DNA from 3 places in the Dysosmobacter welbionis genome. Region 3 is predicted to be linked to each of the others. Evidence: riboswitches for the same ligand, from Rfam matches in the RefSeq annotation. Region 3 holds a riboswitch; each other region holds the start of a gene.
The links. A riboswitch is a leader RNA that binds a small molecule or an ion and turns the genes downstream of it on or off. The one in region 3 is predicted to bind FMN.
Positions count from the first base shown of each region.

Region 1 (4,288 bases), 1.8 Mb from region 3:
TGAGCCGCCGCACGGCGCGGCTGCTGCCCCAAAAGTTTCTGAATTTCCGGGTCTGGCTGAGTGCGGTGGAGTTCCAGATCACATGATTGTGAATATGGGCTTTGTCGATATGGGTGCAGACGATATAGGCGTGATTGCCTTTGGTGAATCGCTTGGCCAGCTCACAGCCCAAACGGTTCGCTTCCTCCGGTGTGATCTCTCCGGGAACGAAGGACTGCCGCAGATGGTAGGCGATCACATCATCCTCGCCGCGCACTCTGCCGGTCTTGTGGGTGTATTGATTTTTGGCGAAAAGGAACTCGGCATCGGCGATCCTGCTGTCGCACTGCCAGCTTGTTATCAGCCTGCCGCCGTCCGTCTTTTGCGGATTTTCGGTGTAGTCGATGATAGCGCTGATGGCCTGTCCCACCGTGCGGCCTTTGCCGGTGTGGAGAGGCATCAGGCGTGTGGTTGCCATGTTGGACACCTCCTTGAAAAGTCAAACGGCCTGCCGTAGCAGACCGTTTGAAATGTGTTAATTTGCAAGAGGTAAAAGCAAACTGATAGTTCGACAAATGGGAATTTGAATACTACGATTTTATGAGCGATTATCGCTCACCGTGGGTTTTCAATAAAATCCTCCAAAAGCCTTGAAAACAAAGGGTTTTTCGCAGCGTGTTCGCCTTATCCCTTTATTCGGTTTCACACAAGTTTACCCTTGCCCTGGCCACTCATAAGGGCAAAAGCAAGGGCAAGAAAATCTCGCAACAGGATATGGCAACGTGTGGCAATCGGGGAACTGTGACGTATGTGCGAATATATTATAGCGGAGGATTTTATTATGGACAAGTACATTTTTGACAAGAACAACGGCCTTTGGTATGAACTGATTGGCGACTACTATCTTCCCTGTCTGACCGTACCCGCTGAAGAAGGACAGCCTGTTGGCGTATGGGGTCAGCGGCACAAGCGGTATCTCAAAGAATACCGCCCAGCCTTTTATAATGCTTTGCTGTTAAGCGGCAAACTGAATGGCTACCTTGCCGATATTGACCGGCAGGCACAGGAGCAAATGGTCACCGTCATTCGGCAAATGTCGAAGGCCCAAGGAATTACTGAAGTGTTGAAAGCTACCAACCAAGCGGAGTGGGTAGGAATGATGAATAATATCTGTTTTGCGGCAGTAGAAATGATTCATGATGAAATCATATACGCATAAGTACGAAAGCGGCTGGGGATATACCCTGCCGCTTTCATGCTCGTCAAAACAGTTATCTGCCAGTGAAGATGCAGCCCTCTATATCAGTAATTGAAAATAAGACAAGGCAGACTAAAAGGAGAGGGAACAATACTTTGCAACTTTCAACCCCATTTTGTTGCATTTCACGCCAGGCAAAAGGATGTTTTGCAAAGAAAATCAAGCAATGCGAAATTAAAATATACCCTCTTGACAAACGAACTATAATTCTATATACTCAGTTCTGTCAATTGAATAAAATCTTCAGGGCAGGGTGTAAGTCCCTACCGGCGGTACAGCCCGCGAGCCGAAAGGCATGATTCGGTGAAACTCCGAAGCCGACAGTATAGTCTGGATGAAAGAAGATTTGCAGTACACAGGGATGAAGTTTATCACCCTGTGCGTGTAAGTTGCTCTGGATTGTTTTCAATCCAGAGTTTTATTTTATGCCGGCGCTATGTCTGTGTCTATCTGCGTCGCCCTGAACGATTTGTTCAGGGCGATTTTTGCTTTTGAGGTGATGGTATGAGTGACGAGGATTATATGTCTTTGGCTTTGCATTTTGCAAAGAAGGGAGTTGGCTGGACGGCCCCGAATCCAATGGTGGGCGCAGTTATCGTGAAAGAGGGCCGGGTGATCGGGCGGGGCTGGCATGAAAAATGTGGACAGCCACACGCCGAGAGGAACGCCCTTGCCTCTTGTACCGAGCCCTCGGAGGGAGCGACTATGTATGTCACACTGGAACCCTGCTGCCACTACGGGCATCAGCCACCATGCACGGAGGCCATCTTAAACGTCGGCATCAAGCGGGTGGTGGTAGGTTCCGGCGATCCAAATCCCCTTGTCAGCGGGAGAGGTATTCAAATACTCCGAGAACACGGAATAGAGGTGACGGAACATATCCTGGAGGACGAATGTACCCGGCTGAATGAGGTGTTCTTCCACTACATCCAGACAAAGCGCCCCTTTGTGGTGATGAAATACGCCATGACGCTGGACGGAAAAATCGCAACCTATACAGGGGCCTCCAAATGGGTCACGGGAGAGCAGGCAAGAAATCATGTGCAGGAGCAGCGCCACCGCTACACCGGCATCATGGTGGGAGTTGGAACGGTACTGGCCGACGATCCCTTGTTGACCTGCCGGAAAGCCGGGTGCAAAAACCCCATTCGCATTATCTGTGATACCGATTTACGCACTCCTCTAACCGCCCAAGTAGTCACTACGGCAAAACAGGCTCCTACTATCCTCGTTACCTGCTGCGCTGACCGTGAAAAATGGACGGGCTACGAAGAAGCCGGCTGCCGTATTCTGCCGGCGGAACGGAAGAATGGCCGCATTGATTTGGAGCGGTTGATGGAACGGCTGGGGCAGGAGGGCCTTGACAGCATTTTGTTGGAGGGCGGCGGCACGCTGAACTGGGCCGCGCTGGAAAGCGGCATCGTTCAGAAAGTGCAGGCATATATCGCGCCCAAGCTGTTCGGAGGGCAGACGGCAAAAACGCCGGTAGAGGGCGCTGGTGTACCGTTGCCCGACTGTGCGTTCCAGTTGAAAAACATGGTTATCACGCAGTTGGGGGAGGACATTCTGCTGGAAAGTGAGGTGGCAAGTCATGTTCACCGGGATTGTTGAAGAAATTGGAACGGTGACACAAATCCGGCACGGCCCGCACTCCGCAATCCTCACCATAGCGGCTGAAACCGTTTTGGAAACTACGAAAATCGGAGACAGCATCGCCGTCAACGGTATCTGTCTCACCGTTACCGCTTTATCGGACACCTCTTTTTCGGCGGATGTCATGCACGAAACGCTGAACCGCTCTGCTCTGTCCCGGCTGGGTACGGGAAGTCATGTGAATTTGGAGCGGGCCATGCCCGCGGACGGGCGTTTTGGCGGACATATCGTGGCCGGTCATGTGGATGGCGTTGGAACGGTGGCAAATGTGCGGCGGGACGATACGGCAGTCTGGTTCACCGTGCGGGCGGCGCCGGATATTCTGCGCTATATCGTGGAGAAAGGCTCTGTGGCGATAGACGGGATTAGCTTGACCGTGGCGGCAGTCACACAGACGGATTTTTCCATTTCCGCCATTCCCCACACCGTGGCGAATACGGTTTTGCGGGAACGGAAAAGGGGCGACCCGGTCAACCTGGAAACAGATGTGATTGGGAAGTATGTAGAAAAGCTGCTGTTCCCCACCATGGGCAGGCGGCAGGATACCACAATCACCAAAGAATTTTTATCTCAACACGGATTTTAGGAGGGCAGGCAATGATACAGTTCAGCACTATTGACGAAGCTCTTTGCGACCTTCGAGCGGGCAAAATCATTCTGGTTACGGATGACCCCACACGGGAAAATGAGGGGGACTTCATCTGTGCGGCGGAATTTGCCACAACGGAAAACATCAATTTCATGGCGACCTATGGCAAAGGGCTGATTTGTATGCCCATGTCGCAGGCTTATGTGGAAAAGCTGAAAATCCCGCAGATGGTACAGCAAAATACGGATAATCACGAAACGGCTTTTACCGTGTCCATTGACCATGTGACCACCTCTACCGGCATTTCCGCCGCTGAACGCTCTGTGACGGCCCTGGCCTGCGTGTCAGAGGACAGCAGGCCGGAGGATTTTCGACGACCTGGGCATATGTTCCCCTTGCTGGCAAAGCGAAACGGCGTGCTGGAGCGTGACGGACATACCGAAGCAACGGTAGACCTGTGCCGTTTGGCCGGTCTGAAAGAATGTGGCCTTTGCTGCGAGATCATGCGCGAGGACGGGACAATGATGCGTACCCCGGAGCTTTCGGAACTGGCAAAACGATGGGGAATCAAGTTTATCACCATCCGGGATTTGCAGGCTTACCGCAAATGCCACGAAAGGCTGGTTGACCAGGTAGCGGAGGTCAACTTGCCCACAAAATACGGGGAATTTACCGCTTATGGTTTTGTAAACAGATTAAACGGTGAGCATCATGTGGCACTGGTAAAGGGTCAGATTGGTGACGGCGAAAATGTGTTGTGCCGTGTCCATTCAGAATGTCTGACCGGGGACACGTTTGGTTCCCTCCGC
Region 1 is NZ_CP034413.3:947,545-951,832, forward strand. It holds gene EIO64_RS04970 (relaxase/mobilization nuclease domain-containing protein) at 1-457, opposite strand, end outside; gene EIO64_RS04975 (TnpV protein) at 821-1,198, shown strand; FMN riboswitch at 1,473-1,587, shown strand; gene ribD (bifunctional diaminohydroxyphosphoribosylaminopyrimidine deaminase/5-amino-6-(5-phosphoribosylamino)uracil reductase RibD) at 1,742-2,848, shown strand; gene EIO64_RS04985 (riboflavin synthase) at 2,829-3,476, shown strand; gene EIO64_RS04990 (bifunctional 3,4-dihydroxy-2-butanone-4-phosphate synthase/GTP cyclohydrolase II) at 3,488-4,288, shown strand, end outside.
Region 1: linked by a shared signal. The riboswitch ahead of ribD (bifunctional diaminohydroxyphosphoribosylaminopyrimidine deaminase/5-amino-6-(5-phosphoribosylamino)uracil reductase RibD) and the one ahead of EIO64_RS14200 (MATE family efflux transporter) in region 3 are both predicted to bind FMN.

Region 2 (4,288 bases), 1.0 Mb from region 3:
ATGCTGCCGTCCGCTCGCTGCGCACGTCGTACCAGTCAAAGGCGATCAGATCGAAGTCCTCAAAGCCCTCAAACGCTTCGATCTGCCCCTCGTGGATGTAGTCCAGCACCTTGGCGTCCATATAGGGCTCCATCTCCCGGATGCGGGACATGGGCAGTACCTTTCGCATGGCGGTCTCTCTCCTCTCGGTCTCTCACAGGTTTTCCAGGCCGGCGTCCTTGGGCGGCAGGCCGTCATAGAGCCCGGCGCACTTCCACAGTGCCGCGAGAAACCAGATGATGCCCACCAGCAGGGCAATCAGGGCCATCAGTGCCAAAGCGTCCAGCAGCAGGCCGCCCAGCGTTCCGGCAATCTGTGCCGCCAACAGGACAAACCAGGCGGTCCGTGCCGAAGTGCCGTTCAGATCTGTCCCATAATGGGTCTCCATCTCCAAAATGGCCTGGATCACGCTCCAGGAAATATACAGGGCGACCGCCAGAGCAGCCAGCTCCAGGAGCGTACTCAGCCAGTTTGCGCCGGTCACGCCCAGCAAGTCTCCCACCCACAGGATACCTGTGTATATGGCCACAGCCACAGCAAAGGGGCGGAGTTTCCCGAATCGACCGCTCTCTCCCAACAATTCCCCTGCTGCCCGATAGAGTAAGATATAACCCGCAAAGGTCGGCAGCAGATTCAGTGTATGTCCGTTGATTGTCACATAAAAATTGATAAAGATCAAGAAGAACCCCCAAAAGATTCCCTTCACTGCATTTCCTCCTCCCGCTTCTTTTGTACATGCCTTTTTCCGAAATACAGCACCAGCACCCCCGCCGCGATCTTCACGGCGGCGTACAGGGCCGGGAACAGCAGCACACCTGCCGGGAACACGTCAAGCAGATTCACTCCGCCCATCTCCGCCATATCCCAGCCGATCAGACCCGTGAATCCGCCCAGCATCCCCCGGTACGCCAGATAAAACAGCGCCAGCTGCACCAGATCCAATACGCCCCAGGCGATCAGCACCCATCCCAGCAGGTACCACTTCCGCTTGCTAAAGGCCAAAAAACGCTCCACCCAGTCCTTCCGTTCCTGGGGCGGCGGCTGCTTCTCCTCCGGCTTCGTCTGCTCCAGCTGGAGGCGGAGCAGATAGTCTGTTGTCACACCGAAAATATCCGCCAGGGCCACCACTTTGTCCGTCTCCGGCATGGTCTCGTCCCGTTCCCAGCGGCTGACGGCCTGCCGGCTCACCTGCAGGCGCTCGGCCAGCGCGTCCTGGCTCATGCCGGCTCTCTGCCGGAGGGATTGCAGCTTCTCTCCGAATGTCATAGGCATTCTCCCTTCTCTTGGATGCCTTCAGCTTATCAGGCCGCCCGGTTGCATACCAGCAACCAAGCATGGAAGTTCCGCAATCTCAGATTGCCTTCCTCTCCAACATACCACAACAGGGCTCCCCGCGCAACGGCTCCGGCCCATATTGCAAGAAAAAACCAAGGCACCGGACGTCTCCGCATCCAAGCGCCCCGGCCTATCGGGCGGGCTCCAGCACAATGGGCAGGTCCACGATCTCCAGCCCCCGGCGCATGGCGTACTCCACCGTGTACCGGGTTCCGCCGGGAGACCCGTCAAAGGCGGCGATCAGCAGCGCGGCGTGGTCCACCATATACCGGTCCCGCCGCTGCATACAGGCGGGGGTGTAGCAGGCGGACACCAGGGTCTCAAAGTCACAGGCAGCCACCAGCCGCTCATACCGCCGCCGCTGGTCCGGCGGCCAGGCATCCGCCTGGGAGGGACATGGGACGGCCGCCTCCACCGTCACGTCCGGGTGCGTCTGGCGCAGGCGGAGGACGCACTCGCAGAAATACAGGTCACAGCCCAGGGCCATGCCGCAGAGAAAGTGACGGAATCCCTCCTGATAGGCCGCCTCCACCGCGTCTGCGATGCGGGCCTTGAGCGACACGCAGCGCAGGTCCTCCTCGTTATACCGCCATGGCAGCTTACCGGGCCGGTGCCCGGTAAAGCAGCAGGCCGCCTGCCGCCCCCGCATGGTCTCCGCCTCCCTCCTTCTGGTCTTTGATTCAGTATAGAACATCCGTTCTTGTTTGTAAAGACCCACGGGAAATTTGCCGTTTTTTCATTTAGGGACTTGCAATTTCTTCCGCGCTGTCATATACTATGGCCAGAAAGCAACTGAATACTTTGTCTTCAGGGCGGGGTGAAATTCCCCACTGGCGGTACAGTCCGCGACCGCCTGCGCGTATGCACAGGCGCTGACTCGGTGAAACTCCGGGACCAACAGTTACAGTCTGGATGGAAGAAGATGAGTGCGGCGTGGCCGCGCGTTTGTTCGCGCTCCTGCGTTGCGTGGATCACCTTGGAGAAGCCAAAGCGTCCAGGGTGTTTTCAAGCAACGAAAAGGAGTGTATTTTTATGTCCGAACCCAATGCCAACGCCATCAAGAACCCCTCCCGGCCCGCAACAAACGTCCGAACCATCACCTCCCTGGCCATGCTGGCGGCCATCGCCTATGTGGTGATGCTCCTCAGCAAGATGCTGCCACAGGTGTCCGGCTTCCTGCAGATGGACCTGAAGGACACGGTCATCTGCATCGGCGCCTTCCTCTTCGGACCTCTGTCCGCCGCCGTCATCTCCATCGTGGTGGCCGTGGTGGAGATGTTCACCGTCAGCGACACCGGCCCCATCGGCTGCATCATGAATGTGCTGGCTACCTGCGCCTTCTGCTGCACCGCCGCCTTCGTCTACAAGAAGTTCCACACCCGCAAGGGCGCCGTCATCGGTCTGGCCCTGGGCACTGTTTGCCTCACCGTGGTGATGCTGCTGTGGAACTATCTCATCACGCCCATCTACATGGGAATGGATCGCGAGGAAATCGTGGTCCCCATGCTGATCCCGGTGTTCCTGCCCTTCAACCTGGTGAAGGGCGGCCTGAACATGGCGCTGATCCTGCTGCTCTACAAGCCGGTGGTCACCGCCCTGCGGAAGGCCCGGCTGGTACCGGAGTCCCATGCGCCTGTCGAGGGCAAGGGCAAGCTGAGCGCCGGGTTCCTCCTGTTCTCCCTGGCCCTGCTGGCAACCTTTGTGGTGCTGGCCCTGGTGCTGATGGGGATTCTGTAAATCTGAACACCACAGGCGCGGGGGCGGATACCGTCCCCGCGCCTTTTACTGCGGCCCATATCCGTCCCTCCGCCTCCCTGCGCCGGTATGTCAAAACCTTCCCATCCCTTCTCCCTTTTCAGGAACGAACAGATGTGCTATAATAGAAGTGAGAAAGGAGGCGGGGCCATGGACCGCATCATCCTGCACTGCGATCTGAACAGCTTTTACGCCTCCGTGGAGCTGCGGAGCCGACCAGACCTGCAGAACGTGCCCGTGGCGGTCTGCGGAGATCCCACCTCCCGCCACGGCATCATCCTGGCCAAGAATGAACCGGCGAAAAAATTCGGCGTCCAGACGGCGGAAACCATCTGGCAGGCCAAGAAAAAGTGCCCGGAGCTGGTGCTGCTGCCACCCCACCACAAACTGTACCGGCAGGTCTCCAAAGAGGTCAACACCATCTACGAGCAGTACACGGACCTGGTGGAGCCCTTCGGCATCGATGAGAGCTGGCTGGACGTCACCCATACCCTCCACCTCTTCGGCGGTGATGCCAAGGCCCTGGCAGACCATCTGCGGCAACGGATGAAGCAGGAGATGGGACTGACCCTCTCAGTGGGGGTCTCCTTCAACAAGGTGTTTGCCAAGCTGGGCAGCGACTACCGGAAACCCGACGCCACCACTGTCGTCTCCCGGGAGAACTGGCAGAGGCTGGTCTGGCCTCTGCCGGTGGGGCGCTGCTGTACGTGGGGGGCGCCGCCCGGAAGATTTTGGCCCAGTTCGGCGTGAAGACCATCGGAGAGTTGGCGGCCTGCAAGCGGGATGCCCTGGAGACCCTGATGGGCAAAATGGGCGTCCAGCTCCACGACTATGCCAACGGGCTGGACACCGATCCAGTCCGCTCCCGGTACGAGCCGGAGATGGTGAAGTCCGTTGGCAACGGCACTACCTTCCCGAAAAACCTCACCACCGCAGAGCAGGTGCGGGGCGGCGTCGCCGTGCTGGCGGACTCCGTGGCCACCCGACTGCGGCACAGCGGGCTGTATGCCGGCGGCGTCCAGGTGACGGTGCGGGATCCCCAGTTCCATGACCGCTCCCGTCAGATGCAGCTCTCCGCCCCCACCCACCTGATCCGGGAGCTGACGGCGGCGGCCATGGACCTGACCGGCCAGCTGTGGAAACCCCCGGCTCCCGTGCG
Region 2 is NZ_CP034413.3:139,600-143,887, forward strand. It holds gene EIO64_RS00750 (magnesium transporter CorA family protein) at 1-169, opposite strand, end outside; gene EIO64_RS00755 (hypothetical protein) at 194-745, opposite strand; gene EIO64_RS00760 (helix-turn-helix domain-containing protein) at 742-1,305, opposite strand; gene EIO64_RS00765 (SLOG family protein) at 1,505-2,068, opposite strand; FMN riboswitch at 2,174-2,302, shown strand; gene EIO64_RS00770 (ECF transporter S component) at 2,407-3,111, shown strand; gene EIO64_RS18935 (DNA polymerase Y family protein) at 3,280-3,879, shown strand; gene EIO64_RS18940 (DinB/UmuC family translesion DNA polymerase) at 3,837-4,288, shown strand, end outside.
Region 2: linked by a shared signal. The riboswitch ahead of EIO64_RS00770 (ECF transporter S component) and the one ahead of EIO64_RS14200 (MATE family efflux transporter) in region 3 are both predicted to bind FMN.

Region 3 (4,288 bases):
TCCCCCCAGCATCCGGATGATCGTGGCCGTGGCGGTGACCTGGGAGGCCACCGTCCCCATCATGGCGAACGCGATCAGCACAGAGAGGGTGATCTTGGCTGCCCGGCCAAACCGCCGTTCAAACAGCTCCGGGATAGAGGTGATCCCGTACTGCATCCCGATATCCGAGATCTTCCCGGCGATGCCGGAGAAAATGAACATTCCCAGAAGGTATGGAATTGCGGTAAGGACCGCCTTGAAGCCGTCGGTATAGGCCACACCTGCCCGGCCCATCAGACCGCTGCCGCCGATGATCGTCGCGCAGACGGTGGCCATCAGCACCATCGGCCCAAAGGACCGGCCCGCTACATAATAATCCTTTGTGTTCTGGATCCGCCTGACGGAATAGACCCCCACCAGGACCATGATGACAAGGTATGCCGTAATGATTCCCAGATCCAAAATCGTCAATACGCTGTGATCCATCAAAAATGCCCTCCTTTTCTTTGTTTGCTCCAGAGGGCCGCACCTGCATACCTTTGTCCGGCAAGATCTTCAGCAGCTGTCTGCTTCCATTCACACCCACATTATATATGTTTCGGCGCAGCCCTCTACCCATAAGGGCAGATCCTGATCCATATTCTTCACCCCTTCTAACCACGTCCTCTTGTGGCAGTGAATATATGAACATTATAATGTTACTTGAAAAAAATGTCAATTTGTCCGATATGTATCAGAAATTCTTTATTCAAAAAGTATATATGCCATCCCGCCAGTTTTGCCAATCATGATACCTGGACCAAGGGACGCTGTATACTGCACAAAGAAAAACTGCGCATCCATACAAGCCCCTGCCTGCTGGATGCGCAATTTCCTATATCATCTACCATCATTCATGCGTCAGCAAATACTCTTTCAGTCCGCTGAGAGACGCCCTGCCGGCCTCTGCCCCGAGGTCATAAACAGCCTGCAGCTTGGCGGGGTCCTTTTCCACACGCCTGATTGGGAGTGGGCCATTGGGCCGAACCACGAAGAGCTCCCCGCGCTGCTCCATCCCTATGATCTCCTCCACCTGCCGGTTATAGACTTCCCACCGCCGGTTCAGACTCTCCGCAAAGGCCGGATAGCGATGGTAATAGAGGCGGTTGAATCGCTGAAGCCATGCTGCGGGCCGCTCTTTCCGATACTCCAAGGGACGTGTGAGCACGAGAACGGTCTTGTCGTAGCCCAGACTCTTGCAGAAATGGACTGGAATACTGTCGCTGACCCCGCCATCCAGGTAGAATCTCCCATCCAACTCCACAGGCCGGGAGACATAGGGCATGGCAGAGGTGGCCCGCAGGACCTCCATCTGACGGAACGGCTCTGTGATCCGGATATACTCCGGGGCGCCTGTGTGCAGATCGGTGACCGCGGCATAGAAGTCAACGCCCGATCTCTGAAAGGCCGCTTCATCAAATATATCCAGCTTGGAGGACACCTCATAGAAGGCGAAGTCGGCGTTGATCAGATTGCCCGTGGTCAGCAGCGAGCGCAGCCCCATGTACCGCTTATCCCGGATATACTTCAAATTATACCGTATGGCGCGTCCCTTCTGACCGGCGGGAGCATTGATCCCAAACAGCGCACCGGCCGACACACCGACGATTCCATCAAAGGATATCTGTTCATCCATCCAGGAGTCCAGAACGCCTGCGGTAAACATTCCGCGCATGGCGCCGCCCTCCAAGACCAAGCCCGTTTTCATCCCTGTCCTGCCTCCTGTGATTTTGTCGATTTTGATATTTTACCACAGGAAAAGCCAAAATGGAATGCCTTGTACGAGACACAGGATATCGATCAGAAAGCGCAGAAGTTGATACGGCGGGAAGGACATTTTCCTTGACGGTTCTTTTATTTAATGATACATTTAGGTATGTAAGTTTTCTTCGGAAACGAGATATTTCTCTACTGGCGGTAACAGTCCGCGAGCGATCAGCTAATCCGGTGGAATTCCGGAGCCAACAGGTTCGGTCTGGAGGGGAGAAGAAGGCTTTCTGGTGCCGTGCCGGATGCCCATCCTCCTCAAGCAAAAGTGTATACTCTAAGCACCCGGTACAGCCATCTCTCTGCGTCAGGGAAATGGCGCCGGGATTTTTTATTTCCGGCGGCTTCTCCCTCGGAAGCGTCCAGTATGAATACGGAAGGAGCCTTGCTATGGAGCCAAACCTGCAGCCAAACCCATTGGAAACGGATCCCATACCCAAACTGATCGTTCGATACGCCGTTCCCACCTCACTGACACTGATGGTCAACTACCTCTATAACATCGTGGATCAGATCTTTGTCGGACAGGGCGTGGGCATTACAGGAATGGCAGCCACTAATATCGCGTTCCCGCTGACCATTCTGGTCAATGCTGTGGCATTGATGCTGGGAGACGGATGTGCCGCCAATATCAGTCTGTGCCTGGGTCGGAAAGAGCAGCGGGAGGCGGACAGCACCATCAGTCACGCCCTCACCCTGATCTTGGCCAGCGGTCTGCTGGCCGCTCTGGCCTGCGGCATCTTCGCCCCGCAGATCGTAGTCCTTTTCGGCGCGACGTCGACTGCCTATGCAGAGTCTCTGTCCTATATGCGCGCCATCGCATGGGGGATCCCGTTCCAGCTCCTTTGTCCCGCCTTCACCGCCATTATCCGGGCAGACGGCTCCCCGCAGTACATGATGAAGTGCATGATGACAGGGGCGGTCATCAATCTGATCCTGGACCCTATCTTTATCTTTCCGCTGAAGATGGGCGTTGTGGGCGCCGGGATCGCCACGGTGATCGGGCAGGTGGCTGCTGGATGCCTGGCCCTGCTCTACCTGCGCCGCCTCAAAACCGTTCATATCCGGCGGGAGGACCTGCGCCCTACACGGAAGCTGACCTGTCGTATTCTGGCACTGGGCCTCCCCAGCTTGCTTACGCAGATGCTCTCCGCTCTGGTGCAGATTACCCTGAACAATCTGATGCGGGCCTATGGAGCCGCCACAGTCTATGGCAGTGACATTGCCTTATCCGTCTACGGCATGATGATGAAGGTCTACCAGATCGCTCACTCCATGTTCGTCGGGGTGTCCTCTGCCATCCAGCCCATCAACGGCTATAATTTCGGCGCCAACCACTATGCGCGGGTCCAAAAGACATTCCATATAGCTTCTCTTATTGCAGTAGGCATTTCAGTGGTGTGGTTTCTCATTTTCATGGTGTTCCCGCGGCAGATCGCAAGCTGCTTTGTATCGGACAATGCGCTCTATCTGGATTGCGCACAGCACTGCTTCCGGCTCTATATGCTGGCCTTTTTCCTGTATGGCCTTCACATGACCTCAGCCTCCTTCTTCCAGGGGATCGGCCGGCCTGGTAAGTCCCTGCTGATTCCTCTGGCCCGGCAGGGCTGCTTCCTGATCCCTCTGGCGCTTCTGCTATCCCGCTCCTTCGGGCTAGACGGCGCACTTCTGGCCGCACCGATAGCCGATGCTCTTGCGTTCCTGCTCTGCCTGCTGCTGGCCCGCTGGGAATTTCGAAGTTGGAGAAGAAAGGGCTGGCTGTGCAAAGGAGAGCGCAAATATCGCGCATCATAAGCGCACATGTTCCGAAGCCCCTGGATCGAGCATTTATAAATGAAAATCTATCATTGGGAGGACGATTCCCATGACAACGCGGACCCTTTCATTGCAGTTGGAGGAAGATTTCACCACACATACAGCCGCACTGTTTGTAAGCCATGTCAATGTCTTTCAGAGCACCATCCGCATAATCGCCGGTGAGCGAAGCATCAATGCGAAAAGTCTTCTCGGGGTCGTCTCCTTCGGCTTTCGTCAGGGACAGCAGGTACAGGTCGCTGCAGACGGCCCTGACGAAGCCGAAGCTGTAAACGCGTTGTCGCAATTTTTCCAGTCTTCTGCTTCCGCATGACTTGTCTGCATATAGGAGATGGAGAAGAACCTCAATGAAGCCATTCAACACAAAAGAGAGATTCTCTATTCCGAACCTGATGGGATATTTTCGGCTCCTCCTCATTCCGGTATTCTGTTACCTCTATCTGGCAAAAGAAGCGTACCATTGGGCCGCAGGTGTTGTCCTCCTCTCCAGTCTCACGGATCTGTTTGATGGGATGATCGCAAGAAAGTTCAACATGATCACAAATTTGGGCAAGGCGCTTGACCCGATCGCGGACAAACTGACACACGGTGCATTGGCTCTTTGTCTGGCCTTCCGCTATCCCCAGATGTGGGTCCTGTTTGGTCTTATGGTGCTCAAGGAGGGCTACATGGTGGTTATGGGCCTGCT
Region 3 is NZ_CP034413.3:2,699,741-2,704,028, reverse strand. It holds gene EIO64_RS14210 (sodium:solute symporter family protein) at 1-465, opposite strand, end outside; gene EIO64_RS14205 (patatin-like phospholipase family protein) at 869-1,726, opposite strand; FMN riboswitch at 1,900-2,013, shown strand; gene EIO64_RS14200 (MATE family efflux transporter) at 2,176-3,579, shown strand; gene EIO64_RS14195 (HPr family phosphocarrier protein) at 3,650-3,913, shown strand; gene EIO64_RS14190 (CDP-alcohol phosphatidyltransferase family protein) at 3,948-4,288, shown strand, end outside.